Regions from separate parts of the Flavobacterium sp. W22_SRS_FP1 genome, predicted to be linked through region 3. Evidence: riboswitches for the same ligand, from Rfam matches in the RefSeq annotation. Region 3 holds a riboswitch; each other region holds the start of a gene.
What was found. A riboswitch is a leader RNA that binds a small molecule or an ion and turns the genes downstream of it on or off. The one in region 3 is predicted to bind S-adenosylmethionine.
Positions count from the first base shown of each region.

Region 1: linked by a shared signal. The riboswitch ahead of ACEN2H_RS07400 (hypothetical protein) and the one ahead of ACEN2H_RS07545 (Na+/H+ antiporter NhaC family protein) in region 3 are both predicted to bind S-adenosylmethionine.
Region 2: linked by a shared signal. The riboswitch ahead of ACEN2H_RS05670 (homocysteine S-methyltransferase family protein) and the one ahead of ACEN2H_RS07545 (Na+/H+ antiporter NhaC family protein) in region 3 are both predicted to bind S-adenosylmethionine.

Region 1 covers NZ_JBGQOE010000009.1:115,415-118,577, forward strand. Annotated here, with positions in the region: gene ACEN2H_RS07400 (hypothetical protein) at 1-1,209, opposite strand, end outside; SAM-I-IV-variant riboswitch at 1,435-1,532, opposite strand; tRNA gene ACEN2H_RS07405 (tRNA-Met) at 1,878-1,951, opposite strand; gene ACEN2H_RS07410 (START-like domain-containing protein) at 2,107-2,499, shown strand; gene ACEN2H_RS07415 (aminotransferase class IV) at 2,554-3,163, shown strand, end outside.
Region 2 covers NZ_JBGQOE010000006.1:116,813-119,975, reverse strand. Annotated here, with positions in the region: gene metH (methionine synthase) at 1-327, opposite strand, end outside; gene ACEN2H_RS05670 (homocysteine S-methyltransferase family protein) at 410-1,411, opposite strand; SAM riboswitch class I at 1,683-1,802, opposite strand; gene ACEN2H_RS05665 (NAD(P)/FAD-dependent oxidoreductase) at 1,896-2,948, opposite strand.
Region 3 covers NZ_JBGQOE010000010.1:14,138-17,300, forward strand. Annotated here, with positions in the region: gene sucD (succinate--CoA ligase subunit alpha) at 40-912, shown strand; gene ACEN2H_RS07540 (hypothetical protein) at 1,002-1,424, shown strand; SAM-I-IV-variant riboswitch at 1,542-1,638, shown strand; gene ACEN2H_RS07545 (Na+/H+ antiporter NhaC family protein) at 1,699-3,021, shown strand.

The DNA.
Region 1 (3,163 bases), on a different contig from region 3:
ATGAAACCAATGCCTTTGAACCTTCGACCTTGAAAATTTTAAAATTCTTATAACAGATATTTGTGTTATTTGACCTAGTTCTTCAAAATCCCAATTTTCAAGGATTTCATATATTGCTTGTTGTGTTTTTTTACTTCTTTTTCCACCAACCAAAGCCCCAGTAATTTGACATTTTTCTGATTTTGTTAACTGTATGTTTGGATTAAATAGAATTAACCTTTCTTTATTATAGAACATTTCCAAGGTTCCTTCTTTGCGTTTTTCTAAAACACTTGAAATTATTAAGTGTATTTCTCTACTTGTTAGATTAGGATACATTTTTTTGTTAAAATAGTTACTCTTTGCTATTAAGTAATCCTTTCCTAATTCTGGATTCAATAATGCAAATTGAGACAACAGTCTAAATAATAAATTGTTTCGGTTGCCCTTATTAACTCCATTCCAAGGCATAAATGGAGCACAAATCATAATTTTTTCTTCAAAATATAAATATTCTTTCTCGGAATTATCTCCAATAAAATATTTGTATGAATTATCAATCCGTTCTTTAATTCTACTTTGATGAACTGAGGCTTCATTTACCACTATACATTCTTCTTTTTTCTTTATACTACTAGGTGAAGCTTTTTTTGAATGCTTGTACTCATAGACCCTTGAATCAGTATTACAATATAGGGAGGGGTCGTAGCTCAATACATTTTGCTGTATTGCTTTACGTGCACCATCATCAACTTTAACACCTAGTATCATTCCTAGTGAGGCATAAACATCTTTGAAGTTGTCCAGAGTTAAGTTGTCCACCTTAACTAGAATACCGTATCCAGTATTGGAGAGAGATCGCCACATAGCATAAATATAATCACTGTGGGGGATTTCTATGTTATCATCCACATCTATATAAATTAATCCAGTTGCACCAATAACATTTACGTTTTTTGCCGTACCTTTTATGAGGAAGTTAAATCTAAAAGTTGGTAAGTGTAATTTTTTTATTTCATCATATTGTTCATGTCCTTTGCCGTAATCTCTAGCATTTTTAATCAACAGTAGGTTCTCGTCACCGTGTTTAATTTTATGGAGGACTTCTTCAATAGTTATTTCACCCAAAACTGAGGGAGAACTGCAATTTTTAAAATGATTTATCCAAAAGCTTTTGTTTTGGTTGTTTTTTAAATCATTAGACTTTAATATATTATCAATTTTATTCATTTTTTTTTATTTAAATAAGACAAAGCGATGCCCACGATGTGAAGAACACCGCTAAATCTTATGTGTTAATTAATTAAATAGTAATTGGGAAATAATAGCTAAAAGCTAAATTGAAAGAAATATAAAATCAGTAGACTTTTAGTCTATGATAAATAAAAATAAGGTAGAAAGGAATTCTGCAGTTTAATAATACTGCACAGGGAAAACAGACTTTTTTTGTCATAATTCACGTTTTTCTTTTAGTTTAACACTCACATCTTTTTTCCACCTTACATACGCTTACGCAGGTTGGCATAGGATAAACCTAACTCTTGATATTTCTGCAAAATTACAAAAAAATACTGAATTATACAAGTTTAAACCGCTAAAAATGAATACGTAATGAATTCTAACAGCTTGATGAATTGAAGCACCATCTTATCTAAATTAAATTTACAACTTACAAATAACAAAGAAATGGTTAAAAAAGTGGCTAGAAAGTGGCAGAAAAGTGCTATAAGTATACATACAATAGCTATGAAAATAGATATTATTTTCTTATATTTGGGTATTATTAATCAGTCACTTTTAAACTGATTCGTCCTTTTATAAAAACCATAAGTTGCTTATTCACAAAGAAAACAGCATAAAAAACCCCTAAACAATTGCTGTTTAAGGGTTTGTTTTCGTAGCGAGGACGGGATTTGAACCCGTGACCTCAGGGTTATGAATCCTGCGCTCTAACCGACTGAGCTACCTCGCCAAATGTTGTAAGAATTAGCATTCTTCAACGCGGCTGCAAAGATAAAAATTATATTACAGTGTGCAAGCTAATTTGAAATAAAAAAAATATTTTATAAAAGGTTTTTTTTTAGCCATTATATTATATATATTCGGTAAAAAAATAAAATGTAATTCATGGATCAAAAAGTACGTTACGAAATAGAGTTTCCCATCAACTCGTCTCCCCAGCTATTATATCAGTACATTTCGACCCCCTCAGGTTTGTCGGAGTGGTTTGCTGACAATGTAAATTCTCGTGGTGAATTTTTTACTTTTATTTGGAACGATTCAGAGGAAAAAGCTAGACTTGCTTCTAAAAAATCAGGTGAAAAAGTAAAGTTCAAATGGATAGACGGTAATGGTAAAGATACTGAGTATTTTTTTGAGCTCCATATTTTAGTAGATGAGCTAACAAAGGATGTTTCTTTAATGGTCATTGACTTTGCTGATAAAGATGAAGTTGATGAATCTTCATTATTGTGGGAAAATCAAATTTCGGACCTTAAACATCTCATTGGATCTGTATAGTATAATTGTATTTTATAACATACCTTTGCTCTGAACAAAATTCAGGGCTTTTTTATGATTAATTTTAATGGGAATATAGTCGCTAAGGATACTAATTTATTGACGCAGAATCGTGCTTTTTTATACGGCGATGCTGTTTTTGAAACGGTTAAAATTGTAAATTCTAAAATCTTATTTTTAGAAGATCATTATTTTAGATTAATGTCATCCATGCGTGTTGTCAGGATGGAAATTCCAATGAATTTTACTATGGAATACGTTGAAGAGCAATTACTTTCTTTGGTGAGTGATAATGACTTTTCAAATTCATCGCGTGCAAGAATTACCGTTTTTAGAAATGATGGAGGTTATTATCTGCCGCAAACTAATACTGTTTCTTTTTTGATCCATGTTGTGGGTATCGATGATGCATTATATTCATTCTCAGAAAAGGAATATGAAGTGGATTTGTTTAAAGATTTTTATGTTACCAAGCAATTGCTGTCTTCAATAAAATCTACAAATAGAATGTTGAATATCACAGCTAGTATTTTTGCAAATGAAAACGGGTTGGACAATTGTTTGTTATTAAACGACAGTAAGAATATTGTTGAAGCAATCCAAGGGAATATTTTCATGCTAATGGGAAATAGACTAATTACACCACCAGTTTCAGAGGGATGTC
Region 2 (3,163 bases), on a different contig from region 3:
ATCCCATTTTGAGCTATCAATCATGATAGGCACACGAGAAATATCTGGCTCGGCAGCAATAAGGTTTAGGAATTTTGTCATAGCGTATTCGCCATCAAGCATTCCTTCATCCATATTAATATCGATAATTTGTGCGCCACCCTCTACTTGCTCTTTGGCAATGCTGAGTGCTTCTTCATATTTTTCTTCCTTAATTAATCGAAGAAATTTTCTAGAACCTGTAACATTGGTACGTTCCCCAATATTTACAAATACGCTATCTGGCGTAATGATTAAAGGCTCTAGTCCTGATAATACAAGGTTTTTTCTAGTTTCTGCTTGTGCCATTATTTATTTATTTATGCCTCAAACTCAATAGTTACAATGAATTGAAAGCTATAATTCAAACGCAATAAATTGCGTCTTTATGTTACATTGTTGCTGTTGATACTCTTGGTTTATAATCTTTTGCTATATCAGCAATCAACTTGATATGTTCTGGGGTTGTACCACAACAACCACCTATGATATTCACCAAATTATCGTCCAAATATTCTTTAATGAATGCTTGCATTTGTTCTGGTGTTTCATCGTATTCTCCAAAAGCGTTTGGCAACCCTGCATTAGGATGAGCTGAAACATTAAATGACGTGTTTTGTGACAAAGTCTGCAAATACGGTTTTAATAAATCGGCCCCAAGTGCACAATTAAAGCCTACACTCAATAATGGAATGTGTGAAACGGAAACCAAAAAGGCTTCTACTGTTTGTCCTGAAAGTGTTCTTCCTGAAGCATCCGTAATTGTTCCAGAAACCATGATTGGAATATCTATATTGCGTTCGTCTTTTACTTCTTCGATCGCAAAAAGTGCCGCTTTAGCATTTAAGGTGTCAAAAATAGTTTCTACTAGCAATAAATCACTTCCTCCGTCAATTAAGGCTTCAACTTGTTGCTTATACGCAATCCGCAAATCATCAAAAGTTACTGCTCTGTATCCTGGATCATTTACATCTGGAGACATACTCGCTGTTCTGTTTGTAGGTCCTACTGAACCCGCAACAAAACGGGGTTTATCTGGATTTTGGGCTGTGAATTTATCAGCTACTTCACGGGCTATTTTTGCCGACTCGTAGTTTAATTCGTAAACTATATCTTCTAGGTGGTAATCGGCCATTCCGATTGTTGTTCCTGAAAAAGTGTTGGTTTCAACGATATCAGCTCCTGCTTCAAAATAGGCGGCGTGAACCGCACGAATCGCTTGTGGTTGCGTGAGTGATAATAAATCGTTGTTCCCTTTTAAGGAATGTGGAAAGTCTTTGAAACGTTCTCCGCGAAAATCCTCTTCGGAGAAATTGTAGCGTTGCAACATGGTTCCCATTGCTCCATCGAGCACAAGTATGTTTTTTTTAATTGCTTCTTTAATTGATACCATTTTTCTGTTTTATTCTCGCAAAGACACTATAGCGCCAAGCTTAGATTAATTCTTTCAAATGTTCACAATTGTTACTGCTTAGCCCTGATGGTAGCGGCATCCTTTTTTTACTGAATTTAGTTCAGTATAAAAAGATATAGCGTACAGCAGGAAGGATAATGGCAAAAATGCGCAAATCATTCGCTTCTAATACAGAAATGAATTCAGCAACTTAAAATTTCGATAAAATTGTCAGGAAAGGGTCTTGGGAAATACTAGAAAAGTATTTTTTGTGTTATCTATCTTAAATCCTGAAAAAAGTTCAGCAGTAAGTAGAATGTAGCACCTTCTTTATAGATAAAGGGTTGCTAAGGTTTCATCGGGTCATTCCCTCCGCCTTTCGTGATAACTATCAATAAATTTATGAACACTGCAAAGTAACTACATAGCGTTAATACTTGCAAGTATTAACGCTACATTTTTTCATTACTTTTTATGCAACTTGTTAAATTATAGCTTTTACTACAGCTTTTGGTGCTTCTTTACGAGTTCCATCAAATCCGTCTACACCTGCAACTGTGGTATATTTCAACACATAGCGTTTTCCAGGATTGATGATTTGGTAAGCTGCCTGACACATTAATGTCGCTTCGTGAAAACCACAAAGAATTAATTTTAATTTACCTGGGTAGGTATTTACATCACCAATGGCAAAAATCCCCGGTATATTAGTTTGGTAATCCAGTGCATTATCTACTTTGATGGCATTTTTCTCAATCTCTAATCCCCAGTTTCCAATAGGCCCTAACTTTGGCGTAAGACCAAAAAGAGGAATAAAGTAATCTGTATCAATAGTTCTATTTGCTCCATTTTCATCAAGAACGACCGATTCAATATGTTCGGCTCCATTTAACCCTACAACCTCAGCTGGAGTAATCATACGGATTTTTCCTGAGTCTTTTAATTCTTGAACTTTTTCAACAGAATCTAAGGCTCCACGGAATTCGTTTCTGCGGTGAATCAAAGTCACCTCAGAAGCAACATCAGAAAGGAAAATACTCCAGTCCAGTGCTGAATCTCCTCCTCCAGCAATCACCACTCTTTTACCTCTGAACTCTTCTGGATCTTTGATAAAGTACTTAATCCCTTTATTTTCATAGAAATTAATTCCATCAATAAGTGGCTTTCTAGGTTCAAAACTTCCTAAACCTCCAGCGATTGCAACTACTTTAGAATGAAATTGCGTTCCTTCGTTTGAAGTTACAATAAAACTACCGTCCTCTTGTTTTTCAATTGTTTCAGCACGTTCTCCCAAGGTAAACCCCGGTTCAAATTGCTTGATTTGCTCCATTAAATTATTTACTAAATCTCCTGCTAGTACTTCCGGAAATCCTGGAATATCGTAGATTGGTTTTTTAGGATATAATTCTGATAACTGCCCACCTGCTTGAGGTAAGGCATCTAATATATGACATTTTAATTTTAATAATCCTGCTTCAAAAACTGCAAATAAACCAGTTGGACCGGCTCCTATTATAAGTATATCTGTTTCAATCATTTATTTATTCTTTATTATTAAGCTTAATTATATTTGGCAAAATTACCGAATGATTTTCATTTTTTCAATGATAATTATCATAAGTCGGTTAGTAGTTTTTTCCTCCCGACGCCCGCTCCGAAGTAGAGGGAGACCGAGTGTTGTTTGATCCGTATATTTTTCTTTTCTCCTTATTCTGTTCTCTTGACTCTTTATTCTGTTCTCTGAATACTGAA
Region 3 (3,163 bases):
TTGCAGCACAATTTTTAAAAATCACATAAAATATATATCATGAGTGTTTTAGTTAATAAAGATTCCAAAATTATTGTTCAAGGTTTTACAGGAAGCGAAGGAACTTTCCATGCTTCTCAAATGATCGAGTACGGTACTAATGTTGTTGGTGGTGTAACTCCGGGAAAAGGGGGTACTACTCATCTAGATCGTCCAGTTTTCAATACGGTAAAAGACGCAGTTGAACAAGCTGGTGCTGATACAACTATTATTTTTGTACCACCTGCTTTTGCAGCTGATGCAATAATGGAAGCTGCAGACGCTGGAATAAAAGTGATTATAGCAATTACGGAAGGAATCCCCGTAGCTGATATGATTAAAGCAAATGCTTACGTAAAAGAAAGAAGCGCAAGGTTAATTGGGCCAAACTGTCCAGGTGTTATTACTCCAGGAGAGGCTAAAGTTGGTATCATGCCGGGTTTTGTTTTCAAAAAAGGAACTGTAGGTATCGTATCTAAATCTGGAACTTTGACTTACGAAGCAGCTGATCAAGTGGTAAAACAAGGATTAGGAATCACTACAGCTATCGGTATTGGTGGAGATCCTATCATTGGAACAACTACGAAAGAAGCAGTGGAATTGTTGATGAATGACCCGGAAACTGAATGTATCGTAATGATAGGTGAAATAGGTGGTCAATTAGAAGCTGATGCTGCGCATTGGATTAAAGCAGATGGTAACCGCAAACCAGTTGTAGGTTTCATTGCAGGAGTTACCGCTCCAGCAGGAAGAACAATGGGTCATGCAGGTGCTATCGTAGGCGGATCTGACGATACGGCAGAAGCTAAAAAACAAATCATGAGAGAATGTGGAATACACGTTGTGGATTCTCCAGCTGAAATTGGTAAGAAAGTAAAAGAGGTTATTGGATAATTGAAAAATTATTAATGATTTCAATTCATTATAAAAATGCCTCACTGTGTTCTGTGAGGCATTTTATTTAAAATTAATACAAAAGAAAGATGCACAAAGAATTGAAAAAGTTTAAAGTAAGCGATAGTTTTACTTTTACAGCAGCTGATAGTTTAGAACAAGTTTGCAATGCTTCTGAAGGAAGTGGCGTATTTTTGGTTTATTCAGTTGGAGATGAAAAAGAGTTGATCATGGTAGGTTCTACTGGAACTGTTCAAAATGACGGCTCTTTGAAAATCAAAAATGGTGGTTTGAAAGAAAAAATTGTTGAAGGGCATCAATTTGCAAAAACAGGAAGAAAATATTCTTGGCCAGCACAAATGGCTAAAGAAGATATCAGTACTTTAGAAGTAGTGTGGTATGAAACATTCAACGATAAGTCGAAAGGGATTCCAACATTTGTAGAAGGACAAGTTTTACAAAACTTTTTAGATGAAAACGGAAGGCTACCAAAATGGAATGTCGCTTTTTAAAACAAAATAGTATTCTCGTTTGAATAAACGATTCTAATATTGCGCTGCATTTTGTGGCGCTTTTTTTTTTTTTTTGATAAAAGAGAAATGATTTCATAAAGAATTAAGTACTTTTGCCACCGTTATCACGAATCCTTTAATAGGATAGCAACCTGCAAAGACAAGCAAGGTGCTAAAACGATAAGCCAAACTCTTTGGAAAAAATGTTGTTTTACATTCCCATTCTTTTTAGCTGTAGTTTTTCGTTATCATTATTTCATTTTAAAACTACTTTATGACCCATTCATTGAAAGAAAAAGGAAGTGCCTACGCTTTAATTCCCTTATTGATTTTCATTTTTACGTTTTTAGGAGCTGGTATTTGGCTAGATGACTTTTATTCTTTACCCGCCCCAGTTGCAGTATTAATTGGCATTATTGCTGCTTTTCTTATGTTCAGGAGCTCAGCCGATGAAAAATCTGCTACTTTGATAGCTGGTTGCGGAGAGAGTAAAATTATGACCATGTGTTTAATTTATCTTTTGGCTGGAGCGTTTGCTGTTGTCAGTAAAGCAACGGGAGGTGTAGATGCTGTTGTAAACCTTGGCATCAATACTATTGACGTCGCGTATTTTCCTTTAGGCATCTTTTTAATTGCAGCATTTCTATCGACAGCTACAGGAACTTCTGTGGGTGCTATTGTTGCTATAGGGCCTATAGCTGTTAATCTAGCTAATTCTAGCGGAGCATCACTGCCTCTGATTGCAGGCGCTTTGCTGGGAGGCTCAATGCTAGGGGATAATCTTTCGATGATTTCGGACACTACAATTGCCGCGACTCAATCTCTAGGTTGTGAATTGAAGGATAAATTCAAGATAAATTTGTTTATCGCTTTTCCTGCAGCAGTTATTACTATTTTGCTGTTTTTCTATTTGGGATTAAACTCAGATATAATAGCTGTGCCGATTCCTAAGAGCAGTTTTGAATGGATTACCATTATTCCATATGTTTTAGTCATTGTCCTTGCATTGGTTGGTGTAAATGTTTTTTCGACATTGATTATTGGAACACTATTGGCTGGAGTGATTGGCTATTTTGGAAATCATTTCACTCTATTGGTATTTGCCCAAAAAATATATGAAGGATTTACGAGTATGACCGAAATATTTTTATTATCGATGCTAACTGGCGGTTTAGCCGCGATGGTGGATAAAGCTGGAGGAATTGATTACATATTACATCAGATCAAGAAACGCATTAAAAGCAAAAAATCGGCGCAGGCCGGAATAGGTGCATTGGTTGGTTTTACCAATGTGGCTATTGCCAATAATACGGTTTCGATTGTTATAACAGGTGGAATTGCGAAGGAAATCAGTGATGAATATGCATTGAGTCCTAAAAAAACGGCTGCAATACTTGATATCTTTTCCTGCGTTATTCAAGGAATTTTACCTTATGGAGCACAAGTATTGTTGATTCTAAGTTTTGCTGATGGTAAACTTGATTTTATGGACTTACTGACCAACGCTTGGTATCATCTGTTTTTATTGGTTTTTACCTTAGTTGCGATTTATAGTTCTTTCTGGGATAAATTAGTGAAGCGTTTTCTTGATATTTAAAAATCATAAAATTTAGATGCTAAATGAAATTGAAATTTTTTTTAAAAAAGGAATTATTCTATATTTGAACACTATAAGATAGCCCTGATAGCAGTGGAAATCCTTTTATGTACGCGACAGCGGACATAAAAGATTGAAGCGG